One region of the Luteimonas sp. A611 genome, then DNA from elsewhere that is predicted to be linked to it. Evidence: riboswitches for the same ligand, from Rfam matches in the RefSeq annotation. Region 1 holds a riboswitch; each other region holds the start of a gene.
What was found. A riboswitch is a leader RNA that binds a small molecule or an ion and turns the genes downstream of it on or off. The one in region 1 is predicted to bind cobalamin.

Region 1 (5,793 bases):
GCGACTGCGCATGGCGCGACCAGCGCACCGTCATCGGCGCCGGCCGGCTGACATCGCCGAAGATGATCGGCGGCTTCACGCAGCGCGAGCCGTAGCTCTGCACCCAGCCGCTGCCGGTGAATGCAAAGCCGTCGAGCTGCTCGCCGAAGTATTCGACCATGTCGTTGCGTTCGAACCCGCCGTGCACCAGCACGTCCAGGCCGATCTCCTCCTGCACCCGCACGCAGCGCTCGGTTTCAAGCGCTATGAAGGCGTCGTAGTCCGATTCGCTCAAGCGCCCCGATCGCAGCCCGGCCCGTGCATCGCGCACCTGCTTGGTCTGCGGGAACGAGCCGATTGTGGTGGTGGGGAACAGGGGCAGGCCGAAGCGCTGTCGCTGTGCGACCCTGCGCTGGACGTAGGGTGAGCTGCGCCTGTCCACGGCCGCGCCCATCGCTGCGACACGATCGGCAACCTCCGGCCTGTGGACCCGGGGCGATCGCCGTCTGGCTTCGATCCGCTCGCGCGCCAGCGCCAGCGACGAGTCGGCCGACACCAGCCCGTTCAGCGCATCGGCCAGCACGCGCAGCTCCTCGAGCTTCTGCCGCGCGAATGCAAGCCACCTGTGGAGGTCGGCAGGCAGCGAACGTTCCAGCGTCACGTCGAGCGGGCTGTGCAGCAGCGAGCAGGACGGGGCGACCTGCAGTCGTTCGCCGCCGCGCCGGTCGTGGGCGCGCCGCGCCAGCGCCAGTGCCTGGTCCAGGTCCGTGCGCCAGACGTTGCGCCCGTCCACGAGGCCCAGCGACAGCACGCGGTCGGCTGGCCAAGCGTCCAGTACCGCGTCAAGCTGCTCCGGTGCGCGGACCAGGTCGACGTGCAGGCCCTCGACGGACAGCGAGCACGCCGTCACCAGGTTGTCGCCCAGCGCGCCGAAGCACGTCGCCAGCAGCAGCCGCGGCCGCGACACCCGTGCCAGCGTGGCATAAGTGTGGCGATAGGCGGCCTGCTCCGATGCGTCCTGGTCGAGCGCCAGGCAGGGCTCGTCGATCTGCACCCATTCGGCGCCGGCCTCGCGCAGCTTTCCGAGCAGGTCGGCATATGCGGCAACCAGGTCGGGCAGCAGCTCCAGCCGGTCGCCGCCATCGACAGATTTGGACAGCAGCAGGAAGCTCGCCGGGCCGAGCAGGACAGGGCGCGCCTTCGCTCCGGCCGCCTTCGCTTCCAGGAACTCTGCAATGGGCTTGTCGCCACGCAGGCGGAAGGTCTGCCCGGCCTCGAGTTCGGGCACCAGGTAGTGGTAGTTGGTGTCGAACCACTTGGTCATTTCCAGCGCCGGCAGGTCCAAGTCCTCCGTCTGCAGGCCCCGCGCCATCGCGAAGTAGGCCTGGAGCGGGTCGGCGTCGGCCAGCGCGCGGTAGCGGGCGGGAATCGCGTCGAACAGGAACGCGGTGTCCAGCACGTGGTCGTAGAGCGAAAAATCGTTGCAGGGCACGGTGTCCGCGCCTGCGGCATGCTGCAGCTGCCAGTGGCGAAGGCGCAGCGCCTGCGCCTGGTCCTGCAATTCCGCGGCGGACGTATCGCCCCGCCAGAATGCCTCGACCGCGCGCTTGAGCTCGCGCCTGGCGCCGATGCGGGGAAATCCCAGGTTTGTCACGGTGGTCATCGTGCTTGTCCTCGATTCGGAGTGAACGAAGAACGAAGGAACCGCGCAGGCTCCCCACGACACGGCAGGCGCCCACGCCAGCGACCTTCGCCCCCTCGGGCGAACCGGTGCCGTCGGACATGCGCGGACTTCCATGCCAGGTCGGGCATGGGCTTCCCGCGCACCCTTCGGGCGCCAGGTCAGACAGGGATCGCTCCCTGGCCGAGGCAGGTCTTCGGGCTCGTGGACCCGGCCGGCCGAAGCCGTCCACCTACTGCCCGCCGCTTCCCGGTCCGCCAGGACCAGTGCTTGTGGCGAGGGTCGTTTCCACACACCGCTGCGGGGCAGCGCCGGAATGGGGCCCCGAAGGCCCGCACCGGACTTCCCAATTAAATATATCTCTCTATCGCAATAGAGAGATATATACCTTCGGCGGGCGCAACGTTACCCCGCTGCACGTGCCCGGTCAATCATCAGTGGGGCCGCCTGCCTGGAGCGACCGCCGCCGGAAGCTGCGGAACGGCAGCCGGGACCGGAGGCCGCCGGGGGCGTTGGCGCAGCAACCTGATCGGCCAGGCATGGAACGCGTGCGCGACTGCCGTCATCGCGCCAGCAGGCGCTTGGTCCAGTCCAGCAGCACCAGCGGCAGGCGCTCGGGCGTCGACAACAGGGCGTAGTGGCCCGGTCCGAATACCTTGGGCAGGTAGCCCGGGGCCTGCAGGTCCACCGTCAGGCAGAACGGGAAGACGCCCTGCAGCCGCGCTTCGGTGACCGACTGGCGCATGTCCTCGACGCCGAACAGGCCGTCGTAGCGGTCGGCGTCGTTGGGCTTGCCGTCCGACAGCATCAGCAGCAGGCGATGCTCGGCGGGTTGGCGCATCAGCAACGCCGTCGCATGGCGGATGGCGGCGCCGGCGCGGGTGTAGTTTTCCGGTTCAAGACCGGCGATGCGCAGCGCCACTTCCTGCCCGTACGGCTCGTCGAAGTCCTTGAGCATGCGCATGATCACGCCGTGCGGGCCTTCGCCTGAAAACGACATCACGCAGAACGGTTCGCCCAGGCCCTGCAGGGCCATGCACACCAGCAGCAGCGCCTCGCGTTCGACGTCGATGACGCGCCGGCGATCGCCGATGAAACCGTCGGTGGAGCCGCTGGCATCGACCAGCAGGCAGACCGCGATGCTGCGCCGGCCCGGCCGCCGTGCCTCGTACAACCCTTCGCGCAGGAAGCCGCCCGCGCGCAGGTCGGCGCGGCCTTCCACGCAGGCGTCGATGTCGATGTCCTCGCCGTCGCTCTGCCGGCGCAGGCGCACGCGTTCGGGCCGCAACGCCTCGAACTGGCGGCGAATGCCGTCCAGGTGTGAGCGGTGGCGGGCGAGCGTGGCGTCGATCCACGCGGGATCGCCGTGCACCGGCGCGATCAGGCGCACCGTGGTGCCGTGTTCGATGTAGGACGCGTCCGCATGATTCCATTCGGGATAGCGGAAGCGCGCGTCGCCTTCGCCGTCGCCCTTGAACTCGAGTATTGCGCGACTGGCCGGCGGGTCGTCCGACAGCAGCACTTCGCGCGGCGGGTCGGGCGCGGCGATCATGCGCGTCGATGCCAGCTCCGAGAGCATGTCGCCGTATTCGTCGGCGCTGGTCTCGTCGTCGCGATCGACCGGTCGCTGCAGGCCGAAGGGATCCTCGGCGACCTCGTGCGGGGCGTCCTGCTGGATCATCCACACGCCGGGCTCGCCTGGCTTGTCCTCGTCCTCGACCGCATCGCGCCCTTCGGGCCGGCGCTCCATCCGCGCGCTGCGCACCGGCCGGTCGTCGTCGACCGCGGACGGCGCGCCGTCGACGAGGTGGGCGGTGGCGCCGCCGGTCGTGCGCAGTTCACCGGTCCACCAGTCACGGTACAGCGGCATCGGCCCGAGCCGACGCGATTCGGCGGCGCTGATGGACCACTCCCGCAGCAGCCGTTCCGCCTGTGCCAGGGAATCCCCGACCGCATGAGCCGCTGGCGTGGGAGACGACGCCAGATCGCGCTCCAGGATGTCGCGCACCAGCCGCTCCAGCGGCTGTCGTGCCGGCGCGAAGTCGGCCAGGGGTGGCCGAGCCGCAAGCGCCAGCCGGCGCAGTCGTCGCAGCGCCGGCACCAGTCCGGGGAACGACCGTGCGATGTCGTCCTCGGCGGCCTGCGCCTCCAGCACCAGCGCGGTGTCGCGCAGCAGCGCATCACGCTGCTGGACGATCGCCTGTGCGTTGCCGCGCATGGCCCGGCGCGCCTGCTGCATGGCCATCGCGCGATACAGCTCGGACGCTTCCACCGCGTCGCAGGTATCCAGGTGCGTGGGCAGCCAGATGGTGTCGCCGCTGGTGGCCGGCAGTGCCTGCCGGTGGCGTGGATACGCAGGCGCGTGGAACAGCCGGTGCAGCAGGGTCGGCCGCGCCGGGGGCAGGGCGACCCGCATCGGAAGGCTGGTGCCGCAGGCGGCCGACAGCAGCAGGTCCAGGCGCCGCGCCAGCGATGCCAGCGCTATGGGTGCGTCGGGCTCGCGCGCGTAATGCCGGCGCCAGGTGTCGCGGATGAATACCGTCGCATGTCGCGCTGCATCGACGACGACGTCTTCGGCTTCGGCCATGTCGGCCGGCCTAGGGGAACATCGCGTCGACGAGTTCGCGCATCGCGCCGAGCAGGGTTGGATCGTCGCTCAGCGGCGAGATCACCGCCGCGTTGCAGGCCTCGCGCACGCCGATGCCGCTGGCGACCAGGCGACCGGCGGCGATCAGCAGCCGCGTGCTTGGCACCTCGGCCAGCCCGCGATCGCGCAGCGAGCGCACGCGCACCGCCAGCTCGACCAGCGCGACCGCAGTGCCGCGGTCCACGCCGCTCTCGGTAACGACAATCGCCGCTTCGGCCGGCGGTTCGGGAAAGCCCAGCTCGATCGCCACGAAACGCTGGCGCGTGCTCGGCTTGAGGTCCTTGAGCATGCGCTGGTAGCCGGGGTTGTACGAGATCACCAGCTGGAATCCGGGCGCCGCTTCGAGCGTCTCGCCGGTGCGGTCGATCGGCAGCATGCGGCGGTAGTCGGTGAGCGGATGCAGCACCACGATGGTGTCCTGGCGCGCTTCCACCACTTCATCGAGGTAGCAGATCGCGCCCTCGCGCACGGCGCGGGTCAGCGGGCCGTCCTGCCACACGGTGTCGTCGTGGCGGATCAGGAATCGGCCAATCAGATCGCTCGCGGTGAGGTCGTCGTGGCAGGCCACCGTGATCAGCGGACGACCCAGTCGCCACGCCATGTGCTCGACAAAACGCGTCTTGCCGCAGCCGGTCGGCCCCTTGAGCATCACCGCAAGCCCGCCGGCGTGGCACTGCTCGACGATTTCGACCTCGTTGCCGGTGGGCAGGTAGTACGGCCCCGCCTCTGCCCTCACGTGCCCATCCACCCGTCAGCGTTCCACGCGTACCGTTGGCTCGCCATCAACCGCATGGTCGGCAACCACCTCGAAGTGCGGCCGGTGCCGGAAGAAGTCGAAGATGAACATCGCAACGCCGGTGGCGAAGACCGTCGCGGTCAGGATCAGCATCAGGAAGTGGACCTGGATCTTGAGCTGGGCATCGAGGTAGCCCATGCCCATGATCCGCTCCAGATAGACCTGTGCGATGCCTGCGGTGCCGAACGACAGCGTCATGCCGAACATGCCCGACACCTGCAGCCAGAACGCCCAGTAGCCCAGCGGCGAATAGCTGTTCTGCGGGCGGTTCGTCAGGCTTGGCAGCGCGTAGGTGATCATCGCCATGATGATCATCGCGTAGGCGCCGTAAAACGCCGAGTGCGCGTGCATCGCGGTGATCAGCGTGCCGTGGGTCCATTTGTTCACGCTGGGCCAGGTGTGCGCCAGCCCGAGCAGGCCGGCGCCGAACAGGGCGAAGATCGCGCTGCCGATGGTCCAGTGCAGGGCCAGCACGTTCGGGTGCCGCACGCCGCCGCGACGCATCGCCGCATAGGCGTAGATCGCCATCGCGGCCAGCGCCAGCGGCTCCAGCGCGCTGAAGAAGCCGCCGATTGGCAGCCAGATCTGCGGCACACCCACCCAGTAATAGTGGTGCGCGGTGCCAAGGATGCCGGCGAAGAACACCAGGCCCACGATCACGTACAGCCACTTCTCCATCACCTCGCGATC
Region 2 (5,793 bases), on a different contig from region 1:
GGTCGACATGTTCGGCGCGACCGCCAGCAGCCAGCCGTTGCGCAGCCCGTTCACGCCGACCTGCGCGGCCAGGTCCAGCCACTGCGGACTGTGGTAGCCGCGGTCGCGGAAGTAGGCGCCGGTGTGCCAGTCGCTGCCGGTGAACACCGGGTAGGTGCCCTTCTCCTTCGCCAGCGCCATGCTGGCCTGGATGGTCAGGTAGTTGATCCGCTCGTAGAGCGTGTCGCTGAAGTCCTCGGCCGCGGGTTCGTTCCAGTGGATGCCCTTGCGCGCCAGCAGGTGGTGCCAGCCGAAGGTGCCCAGGCCGATCGCGCGGTACTTGCGGTTGGTGATCGTGGCCTGCGGCACCGGCAACGCGTTGAGGTCGATCACGTTGTCGAGCATGCGCACCTGGATCGGGACCAGGCGTTCGAGCACGTCGGTGATCAGGTCGCCCTGGTCTTCGGCCGGCAGCACGGCGCGCCCGAGGTTGATCGAGGACAGGTTGCAGACCACGAAGTCGCCGGCCTGACGCGTGGTCACGATCTGGTTGCCGGAAATGATCTCCTGCATGAGCCGGGTCGCGCTCATGTTCTGCAGGATCTCGGTGCACAGGTTGGACGAGTACACCATGCCCGCATGCTTGTTCGGGTTCTTCCGGTTGACCTCGTCGCGGTAGAACATGAACGGGTTGCCGGTCTCCAGCTGCGACACCATGATCCGCTTGAACAGGTCGATCGCCTTGACCGTCCTGCGGCCGATGCGCTCGTCGTTGACCACCTCCTCGTACTTCTGCCGGAAGCTGCCCTCGCCCCTCGATTCGTCGTAGAAGTCCTGCAGGTACCAGCCCCTGAGCCGCTTCACCTCGTGCGGGTCGAACAGGTACCAGTCGCCGCGGCGTTCCACCGCCTCCATGAACAGGTCGGGGATGCAGACCGAGGTGAACACGTCGTGCGCGCGCAGGCGCTGGTCGCCGTTGTTGAGGCGCAGGTCGAGGAAGGCCTCGATATCGCGGTGCCAGATGTCGAGGTACACCGCGACCGCGCCCTTGCGCTGGCCCAGCTGGTCCACCGATACGGCGGTGTTGTTGAGCTGCTTGATCCACGGCACCACGCCGCCGGACGAATTGGGCACGCCGCGGATCGCCGATCCCGACGAGCGCACGAAGCCCATGTAGGCGCCGACGCCACCACCGCCCTTGGACACGCGCGCGATGTCGGTATTGGAATCGAAGATGCCCTGCAGCGAATCGTCCACCGTGTCGATGAAGCAGCTCGACAGCTGCCCGCCCACCTTGCCCGCGTTCTGCAGCGTCGGCGTGGCCACGGTCATGTACAGGTTCGACAGCGCCCAGTAGGCCTCGCCCACCAGCTGCATGCGCCGCCCGCGCGGCCGCTCGTCCTGCATCAGGTACAGCGCGATGGTCAGCCAGCGCTCCTGCGGCAGTTCGTACACGTTGCGCGCGTGATCGGTGGCCAGGTAGCGCGTGGCCAGCAGGTACAGGCCGTTGTAGGCCAGTAGCCTGTCGCGCCCGGGATCGATCATCTTGCCGGCCTCGATCAACTCTTCCTTGGAGTAGGCGCGCAGGATGTCGTTGGAATAGATGTTGCGGTCGGCCAGCGATTCCTGCAGGCCGACATAGGAGCCGTACTTCTGTTCGACGTCGTAGAAGCGGTTGCGGCCGGCGCGCTTGTACAGGCGATGCAGGTACAGGCGTGCGGCGAACATCTCCCATTCCGGTGCGGCCACGTCGACGCGTGCCTCGGCCTCGCGGATCAGGTGGTCGACCAGATCGTCGGCGTTCACCGCGTCCTTGCGCTCGACGAAGCCCAGCACGCTGCGCTTGTAGTCGGCGATGTCCAGCTGCGGGAACTCGGCGTGGACGCGGTCGATGGCGCGCTCCAGGCGGGCGCGGTCGAAGGGGATGCGGCGGTTGCCGGCTTCCTTGGTGATCCAGGTGGATGCCGCGACGGCGACGGCCGCGGTGTCGGCGCGGCCCGGATCGGCGCCGGGCGCGGGCACGATGTCGTCGCGCGCGTCCGCAATGTCGTGGTCACGGCCCGGCGAGGGCGCGTCGGAGCCGGTGGCGCCGGCGCGCGTTGCGACCGCGATGTCGCCGCGGGTGTCGTGGTGTTGGCTCATGCGTCCTCCATGCGTGGCGCACGGCCGGCCTGTCCCTCGCAGGCGAGCGTGGCGTTGGAGGCAGGGTGGACAGGCGGCGTCGCAGAATCCGGGACTGCGCATGGCGCGGCCCGAACTGCTCCACCAGCCATCTCCCCCCGGAGATTCCGCGGCCGGCACCGCGCGGCGTGCATGCGCGCGGCTGTCGGCAGGTCTTCGGACTCACGGGCCCGGACGCCGTGGCGTCCACCTCCCCCGCCGCTTCCCGGAGCGCAGGCTCCAGTGCTGGTGGCGGGTTCGTTCCCGATTACCGCTGCGGGGCAGTGCCGGACTGGCCGAGCCTTGCGGGCTGGCGTCACCGGCTTCCCTTTTCATCCCCGCACCAGGTGCGGAGAACCGACAGGGCACAAGATAGTGTGGTCGGGTTTTGCGGTCAACCGAAAATGTTGTGGTCTGTGGAACCGACGACCGCCGCGCGCGAACGTCCACGCCTGCCCCGACACGGCCACCCGTGCGCCCTCCACCGAATGCGTGAGATGCGCAGTCGGCCTCCACGTCGGCCAGCCGCGCCCTTCGCGCACCGAATCCGAAACGTCGCGAAGCCTGGCGACTCCCGACAGATGCGCGTCTGTGTGCGCGCCGTGCCTGCATTCACCCCGCTTGGCCTGAATGCGACGGCATCCGGCCCCCGCGACGCAACTGGTTCCCATTGCCGCGCGCATATTCGAAGTGTCGGCGCCTCCCCTGCGACCTGCAGGGCCGGGCTGGCCGGAACACATGGGGAGACAGACATGCAGAACCGTTTCGGATACGACGTTGTCGCGCACGGCTGCCGGCGCCTGCGCCTGGCCGTCGCCATCGCGCTGGCGAGCAGCGCCGGCCTGGCCGCTGCCGCACCGCAGGACACGCAGCAGCAGGACACCGCGGCTGCAGAGGGCGCCATCGAACTCGACCGCGTGATCGTCACCGCCGCCAAGCGCGAGCAGTCGGTGCGCGAAGTGCCGGCGTCGGTGTCGGCGGTCACCCAGCAGCAGCTGCAGGACCTGGGCGCGCAGTCGCTGGCCGACTACGTGCAGAAGACGCCGGGCGTGGTCTTCAACAGCTACCAGCCGGGCGTCTCGCACGTGGTGGTGCGCGGCATCTCCACCAGCGCCGGCAATCCGCAGGGCCAGCCGACCACCGGCTATTTCCTCAACGACGTGCCGCTGATCGAGCCGGGCTGGACCATCGCGATCCCCGACATCGACGCCTTCGACCTCAACCGGGTGGAAGTGCTGCGCGGCCCGCAGGGCTCGCTGTTCGGCTCGGCCTCGATGGGCGGGGCGATCAACTACATCGCCAACACCGCCGATGCCTCCGGCTTCGATGCTGCGGTCGAGGCCGGACTGTCGTCGACGCGCAACGCCGATATCGGCTACACGCTCAAGGGCATGGTCAACGTGCCGGTGAAGCAGGACGTGTTCGCGATCCGCGCCGTGGCGCAGCAGCGCAGCGCGCCGGGCTACATCGACAACCTCGGCACCGGCGAGGACGGCGCCAACGACCTGTCCGTCTCCGGCGGCCGCCTGTCGATGGTGCTGACCCCGAGCGAGGCCACCACGCTGACCTGGCTGAGCCTGCTGCAGACCATCGATTCGGACGACAACGCCTACCGCATCCCGGAACTCGGTGACCTGGTGCGCTACACCTCCACGCCCGAGTTCACCGAGACCGACATCGAATTGCACAGCCTGCGCTGGGACCAGGACCTGGGCTGGGGCACGCTGACCGCGCTGGCCTCGCGCCAGCAGAAATCGCAGGACTGGCGTTTCGACCTCACGCCCTACCTGGACTTCTACAACGCCGACCTGGGCACCGATTCGGCCGGCCCGCTGTTCGTCAACAGCGGCGGCGAAAGCACCGGCAACAGCTACGAGCTGCGCCTGGCCTCGGCCGACAACGACCGCTTCGAGTGGCTGCTGGGCGCGATGGTGTTCGACACCGAGAAACACCTGTACGAGCAGCTGGGCGCGCCGGGCTTCGCCGCGCAGCTCGATGGCTCCACCAACCCGCGCTTCGGACCGGGCACCGGCGCGGTGGTCTCGCCCGACGGCGATGTGTTCAACGCCTTCTATTCGAAGGTCACCGGCAAGGAGCAGGCGCTGTTCGGCGAAGCCTCGATCCACCTCAATCCGCAGTGGACGCTGGGACTGGGCGGACGTGCCTTCAAGACCCAGGTGCGGGTGGTCGACACCACCTCGGGCGTCGACGTATATCCGCTGCCGTCGGCGCAGACCGCCGACGACAACACCGAGGAGAGCGGCTTCCAGCCCAAGGTCTCGCTGCGCTACCGGCCCAGCGACCGCTTCATGGTCTATGCGCTGCGTTCGGAGGGCTTCCGGTTCGGCGTGCCCAACAACTCCTCGGTGACCCAGCACGACATCCCGGAAGGCTCGCGCAGCGACTCGCTGGTCAACCACGAGCTCGGCTTCCGCACCGACCTCGCCGGTGGCCGCCTGCTGCTCGACGCCACGGTGTTCCACATCGACTGGAGCGACATCCAGCTGCGCCTGCAGACGCCCGAACCGGTGGTCAACTACGCGGGCAACGGCGGCAAGGCCTCGAGCAGGGGCGTGGAGCTGTCGGCGCAGTGGCGCCCGACCGCGGCGTTCGACTGGACCAGCAGCGTGACCTGGCAGCGCGCACGGCTGGACGAGGACGTGTTCATCCTCTGGTACGGCACCGCGCCCAAGGGCTCGCGCCTGCCCGGCTCGGCGGATTGGTCCATTGCCAACCAGCTGGCCTGGCGCTTCGACGGCACGTACGCGCCGGCCCTGATGCTTTCGCACACCTACCTGTCCGAAGGCATCAGCGACCTCAACTCGGCGGTGCCCGGCGTGGCACCCAACGAGCAGGGCGACTACCACCAGTTCGATGCGCGTTTCCGCATGAGCTTCGGCAACACCGACGTGACCCTGTTCGGCACCAACCTGGCCGACGAGCGCGGCGTGACCCGCACCGTGCCCGAGGCCTACGGCCTGGGCCAGGGCTTCCTGCGGCCGCGCACGTTTGGGGTGACGGTGCACTGGCGGTACTAGCTGGGCGGGTGCTGCCTATCCAGAGCCGGTGATCCCCTTTGGCAATCGCCGGCTTCGGATCCCAGCTACCTTCCCGTCATCCCAGCGAACGCTGGAAGCGCCTTTCAACAGCCGAAGGCTGATCATCCATTCTGCAGGTCGCCAAAAATGGATCCCCCGCTTTTGCGGGGGATGACGACTGAGGGCGAACGGAGCCTTCCCGTCCAAGTACTCCCCGGCACAACGCAAACTGCAGGGCCGCAACACCCGAAGGAGTCCCAACTGAGCAGCCGCCGCAACTTCCTGGCCACCAGCCTCGCCGGCATCGGCGCACTGGTCCTGCATCCGCATCGCGCGCTCGCCGGGGTCGCTGCCGCAGCCGCCGCCGCCGCGCGCTGGCCGCTGCCGCCGCAGCATCCGCGCATCCCGACCGAGGTCGGCCGCTTCGGCCACAGCCGCATCGACGAGTTCGCCTGGTTCCGGCCGAAGGACTGGCTGGCGGTGCTGCGCGACCCGGCCTCGCTCGACGCGCCGATCAAGGCCGCGGTGCAGGCCGAGAACGACTATGTCGAGGCCATGCTCGCGCCCACGGCCAAGCTGCAGGATGCACTCGCCGCGCGCATGGCCGCGCTCGAAC
Region 3 (5,793 bases), on a different contig from region 1:
CGGCGACCTGATCCCGCTGTCGACCCTGGTCACGCTGCAGGAAAGCGCGCAGCCGCAGTCGCTAAAGCGCTTCCAGCAGCTCAATGCGGTGTCGATCACCTTCGCCCCGCGCCCCGGCGTGAGCAAGGGCGAAGCGCTGGCGATCCTGGACGAAGCCGCGCGCGACGTGCTGCCGCAGGGCTACACCGTCGACTACGCCGGCGAGTCGCGACAGTTCAAGCAGGAGGGCTCGGCGATGCTGATGACCCTCGGACTGGCGCTGATCGTCATCTTCCTGGTGCTGTCGGCGCAGTTCGAGAGCTTCCGCGATGCCACGATCATGCTGCTGACCGTGCCGATGGCGATCTGCGGCGCGCTGCTGACGCTCAACGTGCTGGCGATCGCCAGCGGCGTCCTTGGTTTCGCCGGGATCGAGGCGTTCCCGGGGATGAGCATCAACATCTACACCCAGGTCGGCCTGGTGACCCTGGTGGGCGTGATCTCCAAGCACGGCATCCTGATCGTGGAGTTCGCCAACAAGCTGCAGGAGCAGGGCCTGTCCAAGCGCGAGGCGATCGAGCAGGCCACCGCGATCCGCCTGCGCCCGGTGCTGATGACCACCGCCGCACTGGTGTTCGCGATGATTCCGCTGCTGATCGCCAAGGGGCCGGGCGCGGCTTCGCGCTTCTCGATGGGCACCGTGATCGCCTCGGGCATGACCATCGGCACGATGTTCACCCTGTTCGTGCTGCCGGCGTACTACCTGTACCTGGCGCGCGACCATGCGCGCGACCGGGGCCGTGAGAACGCGGCCGAAGCGGATGACGCACCGGAGGCGCCGCAGCCGCAGCACGGTTGAGGGACGCGCTCGCCGGTTGCCCCCACCCCAGCCCTCCCCCGCGGGCGGGGGAGGGAGTTAAAACAGGCCTTCGCGCCTGAACCGACCTGCCGACTGCCCTGCTCCCTCCCCCGCGTGCGGGGGAGGGTTGGGGTGGGGGGCAGGCCGCAGCCGCTCACTCCGGCAGCACCAGCTCCTTCGCCGCAACAGCACCATCGCCACCCACCGCATGCCGCAGCACGCCCATGCACGGCGCGGGCAGCGCCTCGCGCAACAGCGCCAGGTAATCGTCGACGCGATCGAATGCCGGATCGACGCGGTTGCCGATCCACCCCGCCAGCCGGCAACCGTCTGCTTCGATCGCCTTCGCAGTCAGACGTGCATGGCTGAGGCAGCCCAGCCGCAGCCCCACCACCAGCATCACCTGCCCGCCCACCGCGCGCGCCATCGCCGATTGCTCCAGGCCATCGCCCATCGGCGCCAGCCAGCCGCCGGCACCCTCGACCACCACTGCATCGGCGCTGGCCGACAAGCGCGCGAACGCATCCAGCAGCGGCGGCAGCGTCACCACGATGCCCGCATCGCGCGCGGCAAGCTGCGGCGCGGTGGCAACCGGCAGTGCGAACGGATTCACGTCGGCGTAGTCCGGCACTGGATCACTCGCGGCCCGCAGCGCGAGCGCATCTTCGTTCTGCCAGCCATCGGCGCCATGTTCGCAGCCGCTGGCCACCGGCTTCATCCCGACCGCACGCAGCCCGCGCGCGCGCAACGCATGCAGCAGCGCCACCGACGCGAAGGTCTTGCCCACGCCGGTGTCGGTGCCGGTGACGAACCAGGCCTGGCTCACCGCGCGCCCCCGTCCTTCCGTTTCGACGTCCGCAGCGCGCGTATGCACAGGCAGGCCGCGGCGCGTTCTGGACCGTGTTTCATCCGTCCTCCGGAGGGGTCGTGCACGCGCTGCTACACTGCCCGCATGTTCACTGCAGCAAGTCTAAGCGGCGACAAGCCGCAGCAGTACGCCCAGCTCGCACAACAGGCACGCGCGCTGCTGCATGGCGAACACGACCGCATCGCCAACGCCGCCAACCTGTCCGCGCTGGTCTACCACGCGCTGCCCGGGCTGAACTGGGTCGGCTTCTATTTCCATGACGGCACCGAGCTGGTGGTCGGCCCGTTCCAGGGCTTGCCCGCCTGCGTGCGCATCCCGCTCGACAAGGGCGTGTGCGGCGCGGCCGCAAGCAGCCGCCAGACCCAGCGGATCGACGACGTGCACGCCTTCCCCGGCCACATCGCCTGCGACTCCGCGTCGCGATCGGAGCTGGTGGTGCCGCTGCTGCACGGAGACACGCTGGTTGGCGTGTTCGACATCGACAGTCCGGAGCCGGCCCGTTTCGACGTTGAAGATCAGGAAGGGCTGGAAGCCATCGCCCGCATCTGGGTCGAATCCCTGTCATGAATGCACCGCTGAAGATGCGCAACATCGGTCCGAAATCCGCCGCCTGGCTGCGCCAGGTGGGGCTGCGTACCGAGCAGGACCTGGTCGGCGCCGGTCCGGTGGACGCCTTCATGCGCGTGCGCCGCGCCGGCTTCAAGCCCAGCCTCAACCTGCTCTATGCACTCGAAGGCGCGCTGCGCGATTGCCACTGGCAGGAAGTGCCGGAGCAACGCCGCGTGGAGCTGGTGGCCGCAGTCGAGGCCGCAACGGCCGAGCTGCCGCTGCCGCGCGGGCGTCCTGCCGCCGCGCCGGTGACCACCACCCACCATCAGGAAGAAACCCCGTCCGCCTCGTTCGGCTTCCTCGACGAGCCCGACCGCGGCGGCGACCGCGACTGAGCCACCTGCGCGCGTCGCAGCACGCGCCGCCGCACGCACCCTTCCCGTACAATGCCGCCAGCTCCAGGGTGGCCCGCGGATCTTCGTCCAAGGGCTGAAACGGGAAGCCGGTGACGCCGTCGTCGCAACGCGACGCGGTCATCCCGGCACTGCCCCCGCAACGGTAAGCGAGTACGGCCGCCGCATCCGCCACTGTGCACACGCATGGGAAGGCGCGGCGACCGGGGCACACCTGCCCCAACCCGCGAGTCCGGAGACCGGCCCTGGAGTCCACTGGTTGCGATGCGGAGGGCGTCGCGGCGTGCCGTGCGCCGTCGTGTGCCCGTCCGCCATCTCTCCGCGCGCAACTCCATGCCATGCAAGGCGCGCGGGGCGCGCGATGGAGCCGATGCGATGTTGAACCGTTGTTCCCTTTCCCTGATCTCCGCGGCGGTGGCCGCGGCCCTGCCCATCGTGGCACTGGCCCAGTCGGCCACCGACCTCGACGAAGTGGTGGTCACCGGCACCCGCACCGAGGTGGCCCTGGCCGAAAGCCTGGTGCCCGCCCAGGTGATCGACCGCGCGCAGATCGAGCGCAGCCAGGCGCGCGACCTGATCGGCCTGTTGCGCGGGCGCGCCGGCATCGACGTCGGCAACACCGGCGGCCGCGGCAAGCTCAGCAGCCTGTACCTGCGCGGCGCCGAGTCCGACCACGTGCTGGTGCTGGTCGACGGCATCAAGATGAACTCGGCCACCGCCGGCATGCCCGCGATCCAGGACCTGCCGCTGGCGCAGATCGAGCGCATCGAGATCATTCGCGGCCCGCGCTCGAGCCTGTACGGCTCCGAGGCGATCGGCGGCGTGATCCAGATCTTCACCCGGCGCGCGCAAACGCAGGGTTTGGCGCCAAGCCTCACCCTCGGAATGGGCAGCCACGGCAGCCGCGAGCTGGGCGGCGGCTTCGACCTGCGCGGCGCGCGCGGCTGGCTCGGCGTGCACGGCGCCTACGATTCCACCGACGGCTTCAACGCCTGCCGCGGCTCGGGCGCGCTGTTCCAGGGCTGCTTCGCCGACGAACCCGACGACGACGGCTATCGCAACGTCTCGCTGGGCCTGCGCGGTGGAGTGCAGATGGGCGAGGCGTTCGAGCTGGAGGGCAGCTTCCTGCAGGCCGATGGCGACACCGAGTTCGACGGCTCCTGGACCAACCGCTCCGAGGTGCGCCAGCAGGTCAGTGCGCTGCAGCTGCGGCATGCGCCGCAGGGCGGGCGACTGGAACTCACTGCGGCCCTGGGACGCAGCCAGGATCGCTCCGACGACTACCAGGCCGAGGAGCTCCGCAGCGCCTTCGTCACCCGCCGCGACAGCGCTTCGCTCCAGGGCGACCTGCAGCTCCGCCCCGGCCATCTGCTGACCGCGGGCGTCGACCATCTGGACGACCAGGTCGACAGCCTGGTCCCCTATACCGTCGATGCCCGTGACAACACCGGCGTGTTCCTCGCCTACGACGGTCGCGTCGGCAGGCAGCGGCTGCAGGCCAGCGTACGCAACGACGACAACGCGCAGTTCGGCAACCATCTCACCGGCAGCCTCGGCTGGGGCACGGCGCTGGGCAACGGCCTGCGGTTGTCTGCCAATGCGGCCACTGGCTTCAAGGCGCCGACCTTCAACGACCTCTACTACCCCGGCTCCGAAAGCCCTTGGCTGCAGCCGGAAACCTCGCGCAGCCTCAACCTCGGCCTGTCGCGCACCGCGGCCGGCCACCGCTGGTCGCTGGACGTGTACGAGAGCCGCATCGACGACCTGATCGTGTTCGTGTACCCGCCGCCGGACTTCCTCGGCGTGGGCAGCAACATCGACCAGGCGCGCATCCGCGGCGCCGAATTCACCGTCGACACCGCGTGGGCAGGCTTCGACCTGTCGGCCCAGCTCAGCCACACCGATCCGCGCGACCGCAGCGGCAGCGCCAACCACGACCGGCTGCTTGCGCGGCGCGCGCGCACCACCGGCCGCATCGACATCGACCGCGACTTCGGCCCCCTGCGCGCGGGCCTGAGCGTGCAGGGCGCCGGCGCGCGCTACGACGATGCTGCCAACCGCGTGCGCCTGGGCGGCCACGCGACCACCGACCTGCGCCTGGAGTACGACCTCGGTCGCGACTGGAGCCTCGCCGCGCGCGCCAGCAACCTGTTCGACCGCCAGTACGAGTCGGTGGCCTGGTACTACCAGCCCGGGCGCGAGTACCAGCTCACCCTGCGCTGGCGGCCCGCGCCGCGCTGAGCCCTTGCACTGGCCCCGCCCATCGCGCGCCTGGTGCCCGCGGTGGGCGCGGTCAGTGCAGCACGGTCCCGCCGGGGGCGGAGAGCATGCGCGGGTCGCGCAGCGCGCGTACGCCCTGCAGCACCGCGACCAGCTCGCGGTAGCTGGCGGCCAGGCGCGCGAACAGCTCGGCATAGGCGTCGCGCCCTGCTTCGGCCACGCCCTGGTAGGCGCCGCGCCCCAGGTCGACGAAATAGTCCACGCTCACCCGGCGCCGCTTCGCCAGCGCCGGGAACAGCCCGGCCACCAGCAGGCAGCGGTCGCCCACGTCGCGCAGCGCATCCGCGCGCGCGCTGCCCGTCTGCTGCTGGGCGTCCAGCCATTCCAGCGCCTGGATCCGCGCCAGCAGCCGCTCGTCTCGCTGGTGGCGCAGCAGCACGAACACCAGATAGCTTTCCTGCGACTCGTCGAGTGCGCGACCGCCGCCCTCGCAGGCCTCACGGATCGCCGATTGCCACAGTTCGGCCGCGGCCCCCTGTCGGATATCGCCCACGCCAGTCCTCCGGTTGCACGCGCCGAGACTAGCGCCGGCGCGCGCGGAGGTGTTGTCAGCAGTCGGGTCGCGCTGCTGCCAGCACGAACGCCTCGCCGGGCTGCAGCAGCGCGCGCAGGTCGCCGACCACGCGCCAGGCGCCGGCGCCATCGAGGTCGAAGTCGCGCCGGTAGCCATAGTCGACCAGGGCCAGCGGCATCGCCGCGGCCGCGGCAGCGTCTGCGTCGGTGCGCGAATCGCCGACCATCAGGCACTGCTCCGCTGCCAGGCCAAAGCCCTCGGCGATGTGCAGCAGCGGGCGCGCATCGGGCTTGCGCTCGGGCAGGGTGTCGCCGCCGACGATGGCCTGGAA

Region 2: linked by a shared signal. The riboswitch ahead of ACW5EG_RS14645 (ribonucleoside-diphosphate reductase subunit alpha) and the one ahead of metE (5-methyltetrahydropteroyltriglutamate--homocysteine S-methyltransferase) in region 1 are both predicted to bind cobalamin.
Region 3: linked by a shared signal. The riboswitch ahead of ACW5EG_RS13410 (TonB-dependent receptor domain-containing protein) and the one ahead of metE (5-methyltetrahydropteroyltriglutamate--homocysteine S-methyltransferase) in region 1 are both predicted to bind cobalamin.

The regions. Positions count from the first base shown of each region.
Region 1 is NZ_JBSVRP010000001.1:2,165,016-2,170,808, reverse strand. Features, by position in the region: gene metE (5-methyltetrahydropteroyltriglutamate--homocysteine S-methyltransferase) at 1-1,642, opposite strand, end outside; cobalamin riboswitch at 1,831-2,067, opposite strand; gene ACW5EG_RS09695 (nitric oxide reductase activation protein NorD) at 2,223-4,247, opposite strand; gene ACW5EG_RS09690 (AAA family ATPase) at 4,258-5,043, opposite strand; gene ACW5EG_RS09685 (cbb3-type cytochrome c oxidase subunit I) at 5,059-5,793, opposite strand, start outside.
Region 2 is NZ_JBSVRP010000003.1:323,367-329,159, reverse strand. Features, by position in the region: gene ACW5EG_RS14645 (ribonucleoside-diphosphate reductase subunit alpha) at 1-2,121, opposite strand, end outside; cobalamin riboswitch at 2,290-2,516, opposite strand; gene ACW5EG_RS14640 (TonB-dependent receptor) at 2,892-5,177, shown strand; gene ACW5EG_RS14635 (prolyl oligopeptidase family serine peptidase) at 5,349-5,793, shown strand, end outside.
Region 3 is NZ_JBSVRP010000003.1:27,209-33,001, forward strand. Features, by position in the region: gene ACW5EG_RS13390 (efflux RND transporter permease subunit) at 1-838, shown strand, start outside; gene bioD (dethiobiotin synthase) at 993-1,664, opposite strand; gene ACW5EG_RS13400 (GAF domain-containing protein) at 1,791-2,273, shown strand; gene ACW5EG_RS13405 (TfoX/Sxy family protein) at 2,270-2,650, shown strand; cobalamin riboswitch at 2,700-2,930, shown strand; gene ACW5EG_RS13410 (TonB-dependent receptor domain-containing protein) at 3,044-4,909, shown strand; gene ACW5EG_RS13415 (hypothetical protein) at 4,962-5,441, opposite strand; gene gph (phosphoglycolate phosphatase) at 5,497-5,793, opposite strand, start outside.